Regions from separate parts of the Fictibacillus sp. 26RED30 genome, predicted to be linked through region 2. Evidence: riboswitches for the same ligand, from Rfam matches in the RefSeq annotation. Region 2 holds a riboswitch; the other holds the start of a gene.

Region 1 (9,475 bases), on a different contig from region 2:
CACGAAGTAATCGTTCAATAAAGACGAGATCTTCTTGAAGTGTTTCTGCGTATGCAAGAGGTCCTCCTGAAAGCTCGCTCAGCTCTATCGCTCTTAATGCCAAAGAACGAAGCCCGTCTATATGTAGCGAGATATCAAAGAGAAGCTCTTTCGTCCAAGGAAGATCATCAATGCTTGCTGATTGTACCTGATATGTTTCTGCCATCTGGTCTAGCCAGCCGTTCGGATCAGGGTGACTTCGAGCAAAATCAAAGAGAGATAAGATCAATTTTTGGAGTTCTATATCATTTCGGTCAGAACTATAAGCATCGACCACTTGGTAGAAAATATGGTCTTCTCCCTTGCTATACTCTTCTTCAAATAAATCTTCTATCACTTCTTGGCGAATAAGTTCTGCTTCTGTTTCTTCTGCTACACGAAAGCCAGGATCGAGATTCGTTTCGTAATAGTGTTTACGAAGCACCTCAATACAAAAAGAATGAAGAGTAGAGATCGATGCTTTGTTTAACAAGTTAAGCTGTCTTCTTAAGTGTAGAGATGAAGGGTTTAAAGACAGCTCTTTATCGATTGCTTCTCCAATTCTTTTTCTCATTTCAGCAGCAGCAGCGTTTGTGAACGTAACGATAAGCAACCGATCTACATCAGCAATCTTTTCACGTATCATCGTGATGATTCGTTCGACAAGCACGGCCGTTTTTCCTGATCCAGCTGCTGCAGCAACGAGAACGTTTTCTCCTCTGGCTTGAATAGCCTGCCACTGTTCATCCGTCCAAGTGGCACCTTCTGGTTTTGGGATTAAAGTCTTCAATTGACAGTTCCTCCTTCCTGATGCATTTTTTCTAGGATGACGTCATCTTTTTCTGAACGAAGTTGACGGTATTGATTCTCTTCAAGGGTTTGATCAAACTGACAAACAGGCTTATATGAACAGAACGTACATGGTGTTTTTTTCTTCATCTCATATGGAGAGATATCGATCACTCCGTTTGTAATTCCTTCTCCACTCGTTACAGCCATCTTACGCGCATGATTACGCATCGTGTTAAACTGCTCACTTGAGGCGATCGAGGAATGTGACTTATGAAATCCTTTTTGAGTTAGAGCGACTGGAATGATAGAAGAACGCTTATCCATTGTACTGTCCATAAGTTGAACGGCCTCTTCTTCAGCAAGTACTAAACCTTTCATCTTAAACTTCTTTAACACTTCTTTTTCGATTTCTTCCACACTAAGCAGTTTCTTTTGACTCAATAGTGGGTTGTGTACATGGAAATACAGAACGCCTGCTGGAACGGATTTTTCACCAAGCCAACTTTCTGAATGTGTGACTGCAACGTCTAGATAAGTCAGCATCTGCAGAGCAATTCCATGATACAGCTCTGCCAAGTTGAGACCAGTTGAGCTTGATTTATAATCAATTACGCGCATAAGAAGTCCTTTTGAACTTTTTGCTGTATCAACACGATCGATACGTCCGATCACTTCCATAGTCGTTCCATTCGGCAATTTATACGTTAATGGCGGCAATGTTGCACCAGAAGCAAATGCTAGTTCAAGACCTGCAGGAGTGAACCCGCTCGCCTTTGCGTGCTGACTTAATATGTGAGAAGCTTTTCCGACTACTTCTTTTAGCTTTTTCTTGATATAAAGATGTCTATTAGAACTTAACAGAATCTCATGCTGAAGCTGTGGTGCCAAGAGTTCTACAATATCTCCTGCCAAACGATAACAGTCCCCTTTTGAAAGATCACTCCAGGCTACGCTTCTTTGCTGAAGCGAATCATTCATCTGTTTTAACGCAGCATGAAAAAGCTGTCCGATATCTGGAGCTTCAAGTCTGTACATTTGCCGTTCTTTAAGCTTCAGACCATACGACATGAACTGAGAGAATGGACATGATTGGAAAAGCTCCATTCTCGAGATGCTCGTTAAAATCTTATCACCATAAAGATCTCTTGATACAGATGAACTGAGAGGTGCTTCTCTATTAAAATAGAAGAGAGAAGACAGAGCTCGCTTTGCATAGAAATCATAATCCTTATCTCTGACCACCCAATTGTATACATCCCACCAAACGGAAGAAATCGGATAACCTTTTTTCCATTCTCTGAGCTGCGTACTTAAAAAAGATACACTCTTTATTGGATGCTGCACAAAATCCAAATCGTTTTGTAAAGCTGGTTCATTTTGATATAGTTCTTCCTTTAAATCAGGGAAAAGATCATGCAATCGCTGTATGACCATAGAAGGCTGCATCGTTTTCCCTTCCTCGTCTGCTAGGGCATATGAAACAAACAGATGATCACTAGCATTCGTTAAAGCCAGATAGATCATAAACTGTTCATCAAGCAGCTTTCTGCGTGCCGTCGGTGCTAGCACCACACCGTTTCGATCCAGAGCCTCTCTTTCATCTTCTGAAAGCAATCCATCGTCCTTAGGTTTTAACGGAATGATTCCATCGTTTACGCCAAGAACAAAATTCACTTTTACATCTGTGAAACGAGATCTTTCCATCGTTCCTACTAGTACTTGATCGAGAGAAGGAGGAACAAGAGCAAATTTAAGACTCTCAAGCCCTGTTTCAAGCATTTGCATCCACGTTTCTTTAGAAAGTTCTTCCTCACCAGTCAACTCTACCATCTCATCGAGGAGACCCAGAACCGCATTCCAAACTTGGCCATGTTCAGATGCTGACCGTAATTTACCTGCTGATTCCGCATGAAGTCTCAAGCGTTCAAGTTTCATCGGTACATTTAAATCCTCAAGATACTGATAAAGACTTTTACAATATTGGATGATACTTTTACTGTTTGATAGGTTTTTAGATAAACGACTCAAAGGAGATACAATCATGTCCCGCATATCGTTAATCAGCTGTTCTTTTTCATCATCACGAGTTGTCTTTCCAAAATCTTCTGCTTCGAATCCTCTAAATCTTTTATACTTCCAAGGTTTAGGATCTGTCCACCTTCTGCCTTGAATACCAAGTGCTAACACATAATTTTCAAGTTCATCCATACAACGTCTCATCTCAGAAGTCGTTTTTCTTATCTCATCAAGCGGATAGAGCATATCTGTTTTAACAGCTCGAAAAACGGCTTCATAGCGCCAATTCTTTAAGACAATATCTAGTGAAGAACGTATAAGCTCAATCAGTGGATGGTGAAGCATAGATTTTTTTTGATCAAGAAAAACAGGTATCTCATAATCTGTAAATACCGTTTCGATCAGTGTTTGATAACTACCAGCATTTCGGACTGTAACTGCGATATCGCGATACCTATATCCGTGGTCACGAACGAGTTCTGCGATTTTCCTTGCCGCTCCTTCAACTTCTGACCGAACATTGACAGCTGCCGCTACTCCAACACCTTCATGTTTGGAAGATGGTATGGACGGCCTTCGATCATACTGCTCTTCGATATGAGCGATAGCACTTGAATTAAACTTAGGCTTTTCATGAAGATAGATTGGTTCCTCAACGAATACACCAAGTTCTTTGGCCTGTGCTGTTAGCGTCTGAGCCGTCTTTTTTGTCATATAAAACAAATCTAGCTCATGAGGTTCTGACTCCGTAGTAAAAGATTCATCGACAGTGAGTGCAATGGTCACTTTTTTGGCGTGTGCCAGTAATCCCGCTATAACTTCAAGTTCTTGTGGAGTAAACGAATGAAATCCATCTATGTAAATTTCACTTTCATTAATGCTCTCGGATAAAGGAATCTTTGCTTGAAGCAAACGTAAATAATCTTCTGAATCTACATACTTCCCAATCAGTGCCTCATCCAAGGAGCTCGAAATGACACTCAGATCTGATAATTTATCCTGAAGCACTTTTTTATTATTTTCTTTTTGACCGAGAGAAAGCAGTGTTTCAGCATTCCACGAAAGATCTTCTGCACTAACACAATATCGTTTAAGTTCTGTAGTCATCAACTCAAGTAATTCGTAAAAACCACTTTGTTCAGAGGCTTTTCGAAAGATTTTAAGATCTTCTTTTTTATGCTCGACGATTTTCCGAAGCATCATCCTTATTCCAGTAGATGTGATGTGCATTCTTGTCAAACCACCGGTCTCACCAAGAATACGCCAAGCAAGCCTTGAAAAACTAAAGACTTGCGCACGCATCATTCCGGATAATTCTGGCGTTGATGCAAGCTTATACTCCGATTGAAAGGTCATCTGATCTGGTACAAGATAGATGATCGGATTTCCTGAAGGACGTTCTGTAAGTTCTCTTTGGATCTCCTTAAATACAGAGTGGGACTTTCCGCAGCCGGATCGTCCCAAAATAAATTGCAAACTCATTATGTTCATCCCCTGTTCCGCACTTGAATTCTAACTTCATTATCTCATAATCTACTATGACATCAAAGGCTACGACCTTTAAAAAGAAGCACATCCTCCTGGTAGTTATAGGATAGTTACGCAAACGAATAATATTGGTAAAAGGCACATACCATCATTTCGGGTAGACGAGAGTGCACCAAGGAACGAAAATCATAAAAAAGGAAAACCGCTATATTGATAGCTGATTTTCCTCCATTGTGACCGTATCCAATTTTAACGTATTTCTTCCTGCCGCCTTTGCTTCGTATAGCAGCACATCAGCTCTTTGAATCATTTGCGAAGGCTTCTCACCTTCTACATAACTCGCAATGCCATAACTAAGTGTAACAGGTAACTCATTATCACCTGATATATACGGAAAGGTTTCTAAATGCTTATTGATCGTTTCAATCGTATTTTTCACTTCTGTTCTGCATGTAGTATGGAGAATCCAGGCGAACTCTTCTCCACCGTAACGATAAGCTTCTCCTTCTTTTAAAGAAATGAAGCGTTTAAACGTTGCACCTACAAGCTTGAGCACCTCATCACCAATTAAATGGCCATGCTGATCGTTAAACATTTTAAACCGATCAATATCACATAATACAAGTGTAAAAGGTTTATTCTGTTTTGTTTTTTCCAATACGTCCTCTTGAAATTTCCGATGATTCAGCAAACCTGTTAAATAGTCTTGTTCAGATTGAAGCTGATACATATTCTTCTCGAAATAATATTGTCTTTCTTTTGAGGCAATCACACCGCCGTAAAAAGCGATCAACCATAAGAAGATGCTCTTCATTAAAAATTCAAAGGAAGAGAGCGTGTTCAAATACCCACTATCTCTTATAAAAAAGTAACAGAGAATGGTAAAACTCACTGTTCCTACTATAAAAGCGCCCTTTAACCTCCAATACAGAGCAGCATGGATAACGATTAGGTAACCAACAGCAACAAACGGACTATCAGCTCCACCAGTAAGCTGCATCAACCATGCATAAGCAAGACAATCAAAAACAATTCCACCTCTTGTAAAAACACGGTAGTACAGTGACGTCTCTGGCAATCGGTGTAATACAACTTGTGTGGATGTCATATATATAATGCCGATTATAAAAAGGATCGGAAAAGTTTCCGTTTCATAATTCAAGACGCTTGATATAGGTTGATAATAAAAAACAGGTATACAAAGAATTAAAAAGAACCACCGTAACAAAGATGATATGGTTTCAGAACGGTGTTCCGTAATCGTAAATGAATCTTTCATGCATTCAACTTCCTTTACGTTATACGATCTGCGAAAAACATAGCAGAAAGGCCCATTATTTTACATGATCAAATCAGTGATTTATTCTCACTTCTAGCTCTTTTGTTCGTGTACATACGCTCATCAGCAAGCTGCAGGTAATAGTCTATGTTTTCGCATGCATCTGCAAGTAATTCTATTGCACCATACGCTAATGAGATGGATTCATTCCAAACGATAAGCTGACTCTCTAGTTTTTCAGTTAAGATGTATGCTTCATCTTCATTAATTCCTGGTAAGAGAAAAACAAATTCATCTCCACCGAATCTAAATCCAGAGAACAATTTTAGTCGCTTTGAAAGTTCTGCGATCTGCTGAAGTATCTCGTCACCCGCGTGATGCCCTAGCTCGTCATTGATTAATTTAAAGTTATTGATATCAAACATGACAAGTGTAAGAGGAAGCTTAAGTCTATTTGCCTTTTCTAGCTCCTTTTCTAAACAATCATAAAAGTAACGACGATTATACAGATTTGTTAATGGATCACGAATGCTAATCTCCTTAAGATCTTTAAACTGTTGAGAAGAGAAACCGCTTAGAAAACCTGTAACAGCATGGTGAGAAATCCGGTTCCAGCGATCTAACATAAATAGTTGTATCACTAACGGCTCGTTGGACGTTGCTTTTTTTACTTCAAATAAAACGGATTCACTAATACTCGTTGTAAAACACGCAAGTGCTTGATGAGGAATTCGTTGATGCCTTAAAAAATGAATACCTGATCGAAACGCTTTCTGCTCTCCTTGTTTTAAAAAGGATTTAAATCGTTCTTCTTCTAAAAACACTGCATGCACAATCCCGCGTAAAAATTTCTCTAGTATCTTCTCGTATTGCTCAACAAAACCGTTTAGAAACGTATGAAAGTCTTCATTTTTTCTTAGATGTTCTTTGTGTGTATGTATCATGGCTGGAATAGACTTCATAAATTCTGGTAACAAGTTTCTTTTGAGTGCGCGTAAGTCTAGTTGGAAGTTTTCCATTCTACAACCCCTCAAATCCCTCAAAAATTACATACAAAAAGCCATCACCTAATAAAGGGAATGGCTTCAATTTATGTTTTAGATACTTTTAACCTCTATGGAACACATTATTCCTGCAGAGAAACTACAAAATACGAGAATAAAGCTTCATAGAAACGCTTGTGTCTAAACACGAGTCCGTTTCCCTTTGGCAACCGGCTGCCATTGCATGTTCACCATACTTTAGGCCCATAGCTTTGCGTCCCAGCTTTTCAACTGGTTTGCCCTTAATAACAAAGGTTTCTATTGATTTATAGTTATTATATCCTACTAAGGTAATTTGTGCCAATGATTTTAATAGTTCTTTAATCCTATTATTTTAGGCTTTGTTTTTTGGATATTTTTAACTTTCTATAGTACCTATACCCAATCCTTACTCCATTCAAAACAATATAAGGAATCTTTATTGGAAAGTAATACAGCGTTTTCTTGTAAAATGTAAAATAAGCTTTCCTCAAATCTTTCCATTTCCTGCAAGTTTCGTATCGGCTAAAATCAGATACGTCTACAATAATTCCTGTATTATTGGATATCATGACATTTTTTCCATGTACATCGTTAGGAAACAATCCTTTGTCTTTTGCATGCCTCACTGCTTCATCGATGTCATAAATCACATTTTCAGGAATTTTAACACCTTTATGCACACAGTCGTACAGAGTCATTCCCTCAATACGTTTTAAGATTAAAAAACGTTGTTCGGAATAATAACAAACAGAAAATCCAGGGTGTGTTCCTAGTCGATCATAAACCTTTTTTTCCTCTAACAATCCATGCTCATCCCTGCCGTAAATCTTAACTACATATGCTGGATGATCAGGATGTGAAAACACCGCTGCATAGTTCCCACAGCCCAGCATCTGCCAAGGGTGTGGTGTATTCACCGGACATACCGGATCAAATGGGCTGCGGCTTTCAATCATTATTTCTCTGTTCAATTGTCTAGCTAGCTGGATAAAGTGTTCCATAAGGTTCCTCAATTCAAATTCTAATCCTATTATCATCATCTTATGTTTCTGCAATACGTTCATTGTATACAGATGTTATCGAAAATGAAACTGGCATGCTTTATCCATTATTTTACGGTCACTTGTAGATAAGAAAGCATAAGTGTTTCTGCTTTGTTTTTTAGATGAATGTTTGGAAACCTCATAATTTCACGATAACCCCTAATAAAGATTTCATATTCTGTAATATCTTCCTCACGGCGTGCATCCATAACTTTAATTCTTCTTTTTCTCAATTCAATTCGTACATCAAATAGATCTTTGCTGATTTGATTCATAATTTGTTCTACTAATGCAACGTATGGCTGTCTCAATTTAAATGGAGAGCCGCAAATAATCTGCAGATCGCGATTAAACACTGTAAGTAAAATCGGATACATCACAAATTTTTCAATAAGCGAACGCTCTTCTTCGCTTCCATATTGCACGACAATCCCCCCAATCTCAAGAAGACAAAAAACGTGAATGTAAGGATAATATGTTTCTTATGTGAAAACTTCGAATCTGCTTTTTTGCCGAGCAGTATCCCTTTATTGTATGACCGTCGAAAGAGTATGGAATTACAAAACGGTGCGAGATATCACCTTTTTGCGAGAGGTAGATCATTTCTATTCCAACCCGTTCTTGAATGCATCTCATTAATAAGTTAGTCATGAAGCAACCTCCTTTTTTATATTATATGCGAACAAACGTTCTTTTTATACTAGAAAAAAATACCTGCCTTACTTAAGAGGCAAGTATTTGTGGTTTATTTATTTTTTTGAGGTCGAATCCCCATTGCTTCAAGCTCCTGATACAAGTTTCCAGCAATTGAAAATCCTTCGAAACTAATTCCTAGCGAAACGACAGTCTGAGCAAGTTCAGGACGCATCCCGCTTAAGGTTACATTTACACCTAAAAGCTTAAGAGAATTTATTACCTTAAATAAATTATGAGCGACCATCGTATCAATCACGGCTACACCAGATAGATCGATAAATAGATGTTCAATCTGTAATTCCATGCATTTTTGAAGAGAAGTTTCCATAATTAACTTAGAGCGATGCGTATCAATCGTTCCTACAAGCGGGAGAACCGCAACCGCTCTTGTCAGCCTGACAACGGGAACAGACAACTCTTCAATTGCCTCTCTAGCCAATCCAAGTACACGATTATTATTCTCAACATATGCGACACTAAAAGCATGGACCGTTTCATCTAGAAATGGGTCGATGATAGAGGCGGCTTTCAAAATGGTTTCAACGCTGAATTTTTCATTACTAATTTCGTTACGTATGAAATCCCAAAGCACCATTCTATAGTATCTGGTACTGCTTAATGCTTTGTCCAGCGGAACTTCATGCTGAACAGCAAGCTCGCCATTTTTTCTTCCCCAGTTAATAAAATGTTCTTGTGATGTTTTCTTATCTTCGTAAAGAGCTTTTCCAAAGTATGAAAATAGTTCTCCACGGAGGTTTAACACAAATTCCGTTTGCTCTGTAGGATGCTCACCAAGTGATACGCGCACCTCATCAATTTTCTTTGATAGATCATATTTATGCTCAATGATTTTTTTACCTAATACCCTCAATTGTTGCTCCATGTTCTACTGCTTCCCCCTATGTACACAAAAAATGGCATACCTCCAACTTATTTACCATTAATTTGTGTACTTAAAACCTATTCTCACAAAAAAATAGCCTGCCGATCGGAAAGCGAGCGACCTGGAATCAAAAATCAACACATCGCAAGGCTGTTTTGCCATATATTGTTTTAAGAGTGATCAATATGAACAGCAAATCCTGCAGATTTAGCTTTTCGAGAAAGGTTTTCGGCAT
Region 2 (9,475 bases):
GAACAAATGCGTACCCACGTCCAGCGGTTTACATTTTAGGGGTCTGACCCCACACAATTACATTAGTGCCGTTTTTGTCTTTTTCAAAAAGACAAAAACGGCTTTTTCTTTGATACGACTGACTTTTTGAAAAAGGAAAGAGTGTACTTTTACATCTGAACTAAAAGGGTTTAAAGCTCTACTACAGGGGTAATCTTGCTCTCAACATAATCTCGATATTGAGATTTCGAATTGCTAAACTGCTCAAGAAGGGTTGAGGTGTGTACAAAAGGGCACACCGATGGGGTTACATAATAGCGGTAACTGCTCCATTGATATTCTAAGGGGTACATGACCAGGTCAGCAGAAACGGGATTCAAATGAATATAGCGACTCGTGTCTAACAAATGTGACCGATCTTCGATTAATTCTGCTCCGTATCGACCTTGAAACACATGGCCAGTCAGTTCGTATTTCTTGTTGAAATACATAGCGTACGTTTCATTTAATTCTTTCATGAAATCTCCAGGTGGTGATTTGCTGCACAAAATTTGTAAGTGAGTGTGGTTTGTCATGAGGCAATACGAGAAGAGCTCAACAGCATGCTTTTTAACACAATGACTTAAGATCTTTAAATAGCGGTGGAAATCTAAGTGGGAATAAAAAAGAGGTTCCCTGCGATTTCCGCGGGTAGTCACGTGATAAACAGCATCAGGATACCAAATGCGAGGGGATCTAGGAATGTTTTTCACCTCCTTTCAATCGTATTTACATTATACGTCTTGCAAGTGAATCTGGGAAATGGGGACTGACCCCAAAAAAATTATTTCCCCCGTTGTTTTCAAGCAAAACCTTTATATCAGTTTTGGAATGCAACCGGTTCGAAACTTCTCTTTTCAAGAAGTTATCTTTTTTAGCAGAATTCCTATAAAAAAATGTCGAATTCAATCCATTAAACGAACTTTTTATCAAATTTCCCCGGAAATTATTCATAGGAAAGGGAATAGAGTTTTCCATTCTACATAAAATAACCCCGTATTTTTATTTAACGGAGGTATGTCATTTGAATCAGAACCAAAATCAACCTAACATGAATCCGCAAACAGGGAACAGCAATCCTGAATTCAACCATGTAAACATGCAGAACGGACAGGTACCTGCTCAACTTAACCATGGGGGACATGAGATGTTTGATGTTCATGAGATGCTGAGCGGAATTGTTGGAACATTGAACTTATATACACTTTGTAAAGGACATGTTCAGGATCCTGAGCTCAAAACGATGCTTCACCGTCATTATCAACACATTACAAAAGAATATAACGCGTGTGTACAAGGTTTTCAGACAGGAAAAGACCCAGCAATGCGAACAGAATCATACAAGATGGCTCAAGATAATGATTTTGTATATGGTTTGAAACCTGCTCAACCGGTTAAACCTATTCAAAGCGTTACAGAATTAAACGATCAATCCGTTTCGACTTTAATTCTAGGAACTTTGAAATCGAATGCTTCCCTAAGAGGCATGGCTACACTTGAAGTTACAAACCCAGTGCTTAGACGCGTATTAGCAGATGGAATTCCGAACTGGATCGAGATGGCATACGAATTGTCTATCTGGCAGAATAAAAATCATTACTACCAAATTCCTCAACTGAACCAACAAGATATGACGAGTATGCTTGGTGCATACGCTCCGTCTACTCAAACACAGCCACCTCTTCAATAAAAAGACCCCTAGACGAGTACCCAATAAAGGTGCTCGTTTTTATTTTTAAACATACTTAAACAGGGATATTATGAAAAGAAATAGAAAAGTTCATAAAAGCTGAAAGGACTCGACAACGAGAAATGAATTTGCCATAGTTATGAGTGGACTTATATTTTGTACTGAAACTCCAGGGGGTTAAGGATATGAAAAAGGGAACAGACTGGCGGTACCGAGTATCGAATAGAGAAGCTATCATGGGTACAGTGCTTGCCATTTTGAACTTTATCTGGTGGTATGCGTTCGCTTATGGCCTTGGCGGACGTCCTATAAAAGAATATACATACATACTTGGCTTTCCATCTTGGTTTTTTTATAGCTGTATCGTAGGATTTGTTGTTTTTACGATTTTAGTTTGGATTATGGTGAAGTTCTTCTTTAAAGAGGTTCCGTTTGAACTTGATGAAACGAACGAGAATGAGGAGGGAGATGTCGGATGAATTGGGATGTGATTCTTCCTTTAGTAATCTTTTTGATCTCAGTGTTCTTTGTAGGGATTTATACATCTCGGCACATTAGAAGCGGATCGTCATTTTTACAAGATTACTTTTTAGCAGGTAGAGAACTTGGTGGGTTTGTTCTTGCGATGACGATGGTAGCGACATACGGAAGTGCTTCGAGTTTTATCGGTGGACCTGGTGCAGCCTATCAATTAGGACTTGGCTGGGTGCTGCTTGCCATGGCGCAGCTTGTGACAGGATACTTCACCCTTGCTGTGCTTGGTAAAAAGTTTGCTATCGTTGCACGAAAGATTAACGCAGTCACACTGATAGATTTTCTAAAAGCGCGATATGAAAGCAAGTGGGTCGTTATTTTATCTGCAATAAGCATTGTGGTCTTCCTATTTTCTGCAATGGCCGCTCAATGGGTGGGCGGGGGAAGGTTGATCGAATCGTTTACCGGAGTTTCCTATACGACAGCACTTTTCATCTTCTCTGGCTCTGTCCTCGTGTATGTGATTGCCGGCGGCTTTCGTGCGGTTGTAATAACAGATGCAATACAAGGTGTCGTCATGGTAATCGGAACCATCATCATATTGGCCGGTACGATTATCGCAGGTGGAGGTATCGAGAACATCATGAGCGAGTTACGAGCGGAGAACCCAAACTTGATTACACCATATGGTTCTGATCAATCGCTTACTCCTCTCTACGTATCATCGTTTTGGATCTTGGTTGGTGTTGGGGTCGTAGGCTTACCGCAAATATCGGTGAGAGCGATGAGCTATAGAAATGCAAAAGCGATGCATCGGGCGATGATCATCGGAACGTTCGTTGTGGGGTTCATCATGCTAGGTATGCATCTAGCTGGTGTATTCGGAAGAGTCGTGCTACCGGGAATTGAAGTGCCGGATAAAGTGATGCCGCTTCTAGCACTCGAAGTATTGCCAGGGTGGTTAGCCGGTATCGTGTTGGCAGCGCCTTTAGCTGCGGTCATGTCGACGGTGGACTCAGTACTCTTACTCGTAAGTTCTGCAATTATTAAGGATGTATACATCAATTACATTAAACCAGATGCTGAAGAGCAATTTGTAAAAAAATTGAGCTTTGGGATAACAGCGGTTGTTGGACTGAGCGTATTCGCAATGGCGATTAACCCGCCTGACTTGTTGATCTGGTTGAATCTGTTTGCCTTCGGAGGACTAGAAGCTGCCTTCATATGGCCAATCGTATTGGGGCTATATTGGAAAAGAGGAAACGCAAACGGAGCGATTGCCTCTCTGATCGTAGGGGTAGGATCCTATATGTTCTTACATCTTAACTATCCAAATCTTTGGGGCATGCACACAGTAGTGCTGCCGATCGTACTTTCCTTGGTTGCCTACATTGTGGGGAGTTTCACAAAGGGGGTCAGACCCCAGACAAATACATTCTAGAAGCCAATGTCCACACTCGGTGGACATTGGCTTCTTTCATTTCTCCCCCTCAGCACCATCTTCTTTTCTACAATAAAATACTAAAAAAACAATTTATAGTAATATCTTACTAAATACCCATTTACAGAGAATGTGGCTGGTGGTAATTTTATATCAGAATATAATTAGATAAGTGTGGAGCTGTGAAGGTTATTCTGTATGTGGGCGCTTGGAATAACTGAAGCTAGTAGCGCAACCGACCGCTTTCTTTATTTGTTCTCTAGATAAAGGAAGGGGTATTTATTATGGAAATTTCACGTAAAGAAAAATTCAGCACGAAGAAAAAGACAGCTAAGAAATGGCCGAAGATTGTTTTAGCGACTACGATCGCACTTGGTGTAGGTACTACATCTGCGTACGCCGCAAATCCTAATCTTGCTAACGACTTATATAATAAGATTATGGAGTATACGTACCAATCTGAGATCGAGTCTGAGTTGAACAAAGAGAAGAATGACTTGCTTAAAAATGTGAATGTAGCAGTAAAGGGAATCATTGCTGACGCAAAGAAAGATCTAGATAATAACAAAGAAAAGATCATTCAAGACAAGAAAAAAGAACTTGAAACGCATTACAAACAAGAACTCGCAGAAATTACGAAAAGAAAGAACGAAGCAGTAAATAAAAAAACAGAGAACATGAGCACGGATGCGACACGTTCTTCCGAGCAAAAGAAAGCGGACATTTCTTCAGCCATTCAAAAAGAAATTCAAGAGTCTGATATAAATAAAAAATAATAACTTATTAAAAGAGCGGAAACTTCATTCTCCGCTCTTTTCCTTTTTCTGATATCCTAGAATATAGAAAATCTATGAACGGAGACAACACTATGAAAAAACTATTTCTAACGCTTGGGATCCTCTTTGCAGTATACGCAACGGCCATGCTGCTTCAAACGACCAACATGGATATGGGTCTTGCGGTTTTCTTCTTGTTAGGTGCTTTTTTCTTCATCCTTTTCTTCCGTTACAACACAGCTATGAAACTATTTAAAACGTACAAAAAAACGACGATGACCGTCCTGATTGCAACCATTCTTTTTGCAGCAACGCTAGAAACTTTTATTCTTACATCTGCCAACACTGATCCTGAGAAGGTTTCCTCCAAGATAGATTCGATCCTCGTACTTGGTGGCGGGACAAAGAATAATCGTCCGGGTGCTGTACTGAAAGGTCGGCTAGATCAAGCGCTCGCGTACGCAAAGGAACATCCAAATGTTACCATCATCGTAAGCGGTGGTCTTGGCTTCGGTAAAACGAAGAGCGAAGGATCTATCATGAAAAATTATCTCGTTGAAAATGGAATTGAACCAAACCGGATACAGATTGAAGAAAAAGCTACGAGTACATACGAAAACTTATTATATACAAAGGAAATGATACAACCGAACGACCAACTGCTTATCGTAACAAGTGACTTCCATCTTTTCCGAACAAAGATGATCGCAAAGCGTGTTGGCATTGAGGCAGAGGGACTAGGCTCACCGTTGAGAATTTCTTCTGTCCCACAAGCTCACGTTAGAGAGTATATGGCGATCATAAAAAGTTATTTTACTGACAGATAGAGGAGGACGGCTTCCATGAACAAAAATAAATACCATTGCTGCGCGACTTGTATAAATTTTAAACCTGAAAAAACGAATCAAGCGATGCGCTATCACTGCGTACGTTTAGGGTATGAAACGAAACCAGACTATCAGTTCAATTGTTGGGAGCCCAAACCTCATGTAGTGGAGCTCATGAATAAGGAAAAATAATTTTTGGAACAAATTAACACAAATACCTTGCATTACAAGTTAGTGCCGCATATACTATTGGTATATCTTGTTATGCAAGACATTCTTTTTTATCTATAACCCTTGTAATACAAGATAGTGAAATGAGGTGTAGCACATGTCGAACACTCAAATGTTAAAAGGAATTCTCGACGGCTGCCTATTAGCCATCATCAACGAAGGAGAAGTTTATGGCTATGAGTTAGCTGAAAAGCTTGAGTCATACGGATTTCAACAGACGAGTGAGGGAACGATCTATCCGCTATTAATACGAATGCAAAAAGAAGAACTTGTTACGACGACGCTAAAAAAATCAACGGCGGGGCCAAGGCGGAAGTATTATTCACTTACCTCAAAGGGCGAGGAAGAACTTCAAGCATTTATTGAAAGATGGAATCAATTAAGCCGTTCGGTCGATCAAATTTTACAAAAGAGAGGAAGCGGAAAATGAATGCGCCCAAACATACGTTAACAGCTGAAAGTCAGGATTTTTTAGATAACCTAAGCCTTTACTTGTTTTCGAGTGGAAAAAAAGATGAAGAGGTGAAAGAGATCGTAGAAGAGTTGGAAGACCACCTGATTGAAGCGGAAAAGCGCGGAAAATCAGTATCTCACATCATCGGCCATTCGCCAAAAGCTTATATGGAGCAGCTTTCAAACGAAATGTCATTTGATTTCAAATGGCTCTCTTACTTGCCGATCATCGTTCTCGGTGTTTTCGCCTATGTTTTGCTTGGTGATTCGATAAGAGGAGGCGTGAAGTACACGTTGCTTCAAGTGATCGGTTATCCGGCCGTTAGTGTCATCCTCGTGCTTTTCTATTTAAGAATGTTTAAGTTCTTAGCGAGCACTAAGCTTTCTAAAACAAAGACGATCATCACCACATTGACCTTAGGAATCTTACCAATTTTGTTCTTTTTAGGTCTTATGTTTGCAAACGATGCATATAAGACTCCGGTCGTCATAAAGCTTGGAACAACAGGAAACATTATCGCGGCACTCCTTGCTATCGCCATCTTTATTGGAATCTCATTATGGAGCAAAACCTGGTTCACAATCGTCATTCCAACCATGCTTTTTCTACCTGAATTTATAATCAGCCTGACCTCATTCGAAAAAGAAACGAAAGCCATCTTAACAATAAGTGTGCTGTTTGTAACACTTATTATCTATAACGTGTATACGTTTAAAAAAGCGAAAAAAGAGAACCGAATCTAAATGGTCGGTTCTTTCTTCTGAGTAGAAAGTGTTTAACAAACAACGTACTTGCACTGAAAAAGCTTACAATGTTACATTGTGTAAGGCTTTACACAGCAAATAAGTGGAAATACTGTTGATAGATGAAGTGATCTAGAATAATGGTAAGATCACTGATACAGAAAGGAAATTTGATATGAATCTCCAACTTCCGATTGAAATAAAAGAAAAACTGCAGCAAGATGCAGCAAAACGACTAGAAAATCTACCAAATGAATATAAAGAATTAATTGGGGAGCAGGGATATACAGCGCCTGATGCAGCATTGATTGAGGATGCAGTGATCGCGCTTGCTCTCGGAAAAAATGTATTGTTGAAAGGACCGACGGGTTCAGGGAAAACAAAGCTTGCAGAGCTTCTTTCAAATGTGTTCGGACAACCTCTGCACCAAGTCAACGCTTCTGTCGATCTTGATGCTGAAGCGCTGCTTGGTCATAAGACGTTAAGCTACAGCGAGGGCAAACAAGAGATAGAGTTCATTCCAGGACCAGTCACGAGAGCGGCAGCGAACGGACATTTTCTCTATATTGATGAGATCAACATCGCAAAACCAGAAACGCTGCCGATTCTAAACGGAATGCTCGATTACCGCCGTACGATTGCCAATCCTTTCACAGGTGAAGTGGTAAAAGCGCAGCGTGGTTTCAATGTCATTGCCGCGATCAACGAAGGGTACATCGGAACAGTTCCGTTGAACGAAGCGCTGAAAAATCGTTTTGTCGTGATTGAAGTGCCTTACATTCAATGTGATACGTTAAAAGAAATGCTAAAAAACCAATCTCAGCAAAAAGACGAAGAGGTACTATCCAAGTTTGTTCAGTTGTCGTCAGATTTGATCGGGCAAGCAAAAGCAGGTCATCTGTCTGAAGATGCAGCATCTATCCGTGCGTTGCTAGATGCAGCCGATCTCTCTGTTTATTTGCCGGCGAAGCGTGCCATTCAGCGCGCGATCGCAGACAAGCTTGAAGATGCGCGCGAACGCGCCCTCGTCGCTAACGTAGCCGCAACCCTGTTCGCGTAAGCTGGGAAATGGGGTCAGACCCCATACAATTTATTTCCCACGACGATTTTGGAGGTTTTCCCTAGATGAAATTCCTAGTATTTGCGGATACAAAGATCGATTCTTTTGTTCACATGCAACTGATCGATCTTTCCCGCTCACTCTCAAAAGTGGATAAAATGGACGTTTCGTTCTCGTATCACTCGTACCTTGAACGAAACAGCGGCGTCACACACGTCAGCCAGTTCTGGAACCCGTACCCGCGCGAAATTCAGCTGGAAGGCTGGAAATCGGATGTTTATTTGCGCAGCTATGGTACTCAGTTTCACACGGACGACCATGTGATCTGGGATACCTTGAAGCAGTTGAAATCTCATCCGCACCGTGAATTTCTCAAGCAAGTCCTTCTTTTTGCAGAAGATTATCGATTAGAACAGATCTGTGTTAGCGACCGGCCGGGGATGAAGCATGCTTTTAAGCTGCGAAAAGAAACGTTTCAGGTTCATTACAACCGTGAGTACCGAAAGCATATTCAGCAAAAACGTACACTTGATGCGTTTTTTTGCCATATCATTCTTTTAGCGAACAAACGATTTGTAGCCGTGCCAGAAGAAACGCAGAAACTCTATCAAGAACTGCGATCTCATTTAACAAAACTTACAACGGCAAAATCGACTGAAGATATAGCGGCTATCATCAGCGAAATGGCTGCTATCACACAAAAACATACAAACTTAAACGATATGAAAACCGCATATCGCAGTTTCAGCGATCAGTCGCAGCAAAGCAAAACAACTGGTGAGACCGATCAAAACTTTGACGACCTTACACGCAACAACGAAACGAAAACGAAGAAAACGATCACCAAGGATGAAGATTCAGACAAAGATAAAGACGATAAAGAAAAAGAGTCTCATTCTTCTTGGCATGATGAAACATCTGATCCGCAGGATTCATTTTTACAGATGGATCTTGATCAAGGGACAAACACAGACCTGTTAGGAGAAGGTGCGAGGGAAGCGGAAAGTGGTGACGCGGTGTTCGGATCGGTTCAAACGAGCGCTAAAAGTACAGACAACAACGACTTCGACACCCAAAACGAGCATGAAGCCGAAACCGACAACAACCAAAATGGTTCTGACTCTGCAAACCACTTCCCGTACGGAGAAGTGAACAAGAACGTAACCGAGCATTTCTTGCCAGCGAAACCGGCAACTCTCGACGAAATTGCTCAATACGACGAATATAACCAAGAGATCGCGCCATTCGTTTCGCAGCTGAAACAGAACTTTTTAAAAACGATGGAGCACAAACGAACAGCACCGAGAGAAGATTTGCACTTTGGAAGACTTGGAAAGAAGCTTACGAGGCTCGTAACTGATAAGAATCCAAGGCTTTTCCGGAAAAAGCAGGAATCTCCACAAGAACTCGATACGACGTTCACGCTCCTCGTCGACTGTTCAGCGTCCATGTTCAACAAGATGGAAGAAACGCAAAAAGGGATCGTGCTTTTTCATGAAACGTTAAAAGCTCTTCGGATTCCGCATTCTGTAGTTGGCTTTTGGGAAGATGCAGCAGATGCTTCTACTAACGATCAGCCGAATTATTTTCATGATGTGATCTCCTATCGTAACTCTCTGCATCAATCGGGAGCGCCGATCATACAGCTCGAACCACAAGAAGATAACCGTGACGGCTACTCCATCCGACGTATGGGTGAGGAGCTCGCAAAGCGTCCAGAGCAGCAAAAGATTCTGCTCGTTTTCTCAGACGGTGAACCAG

The links. Region 2 has a riboswitch for cyclic di-GMP ahead of IHV11_RS14055 (hypothetical protein). Riboswitches for the same ligand answer to the same signal wherever they lie in the genome.
Region 1: linked by a shared signal. The riboswitch ahead of IHV11_RS10800 (GGDEF domain-containing protein) and the one ahead of IHV11_RS14055 (hypothetical protein) in region 2 are both predicted to bind cyclic di-GMP.

Annotation. Positions count from the first base shown of each region.
Region 1 covers NZ_JACZDV010000001.1:2,115,377-2,124,851, forward strand. The annotation lists gene addA (helicase-exonuclease AddAB subunit AddA) at 1-808, opposite strand, end outside; gene addB (helicase-exonuclease AddAB subunit AddB) at 805-4,308, opposite strand; gene IHV11_RS10795 (GGDEF domain-containing protein) at 4,520-5,593, opposite strand; gene IHV11_RS10800 (GGDEF domain-containing protein) at 5,662-6,612, opposite strand; cyclic di-GMP riboswitch class I at 6,799-6,887, opposite strand; gene IHV11_RS10805 (serine/threonine protein kinase) at 6,966-7,619, opposite strand; gene IHV11_RS10810 (hypothetical protein) at 7,727-8,086, opposite strand; gene IHV11_RS21425 (STAS domain-containing protein) at 8,407-9,240, opposite strand; gene IHV11_RS10820 (peptidoglycan recognition protein family protein) at 9,411-9,475, opposite strand, start outside.
Region 2 covers NZ_JACZDV010000002.1:265,741-275,215, reverse strand. The annotation lists gene IHV11_RS14080 (methyl-accepting chemotaxis protein) at 1-39, shown strand, start outside; gene IHV11_RS14075 (transposase) at 171-677, opposite strand; gene IHV11_RS14070 (spore coat protein) at 1,070-1,708, shown strand; gene IHV11_RS14065 (YhdT family protein) at 1,894-2,187, shown strand; gene panF (sodium/pantothenate symporter) at 2,184-3,623, shown strand; cyclic di-GMP riboswitch class II at 3,791-3,873, shown strand; gene IHV11_RS14055 (hypothetical protein) at 3,908-4,399, shown strand; gene IHV11_RS14050 (YdcF family protein) at 4,492-5,226, shown strand; gene IHV11_RS14045 (hypothetical protein) at 5,242-5,418, shown strand; gene IHV11_RS14040 (PadR family transcriptional regulator) at 5,555-5,887, shown strand; gene IHV11_RS14035 (HAAS domain-containing protein) at 5,884-6,654, shown strand; gene IHV11_RS14030 (ATP-binding protein) at 6,830-7,714, shown strand; gene IHV11_RS14025 (vWA domain-containing protein) at 7,780-9,475, shown strand, end outside.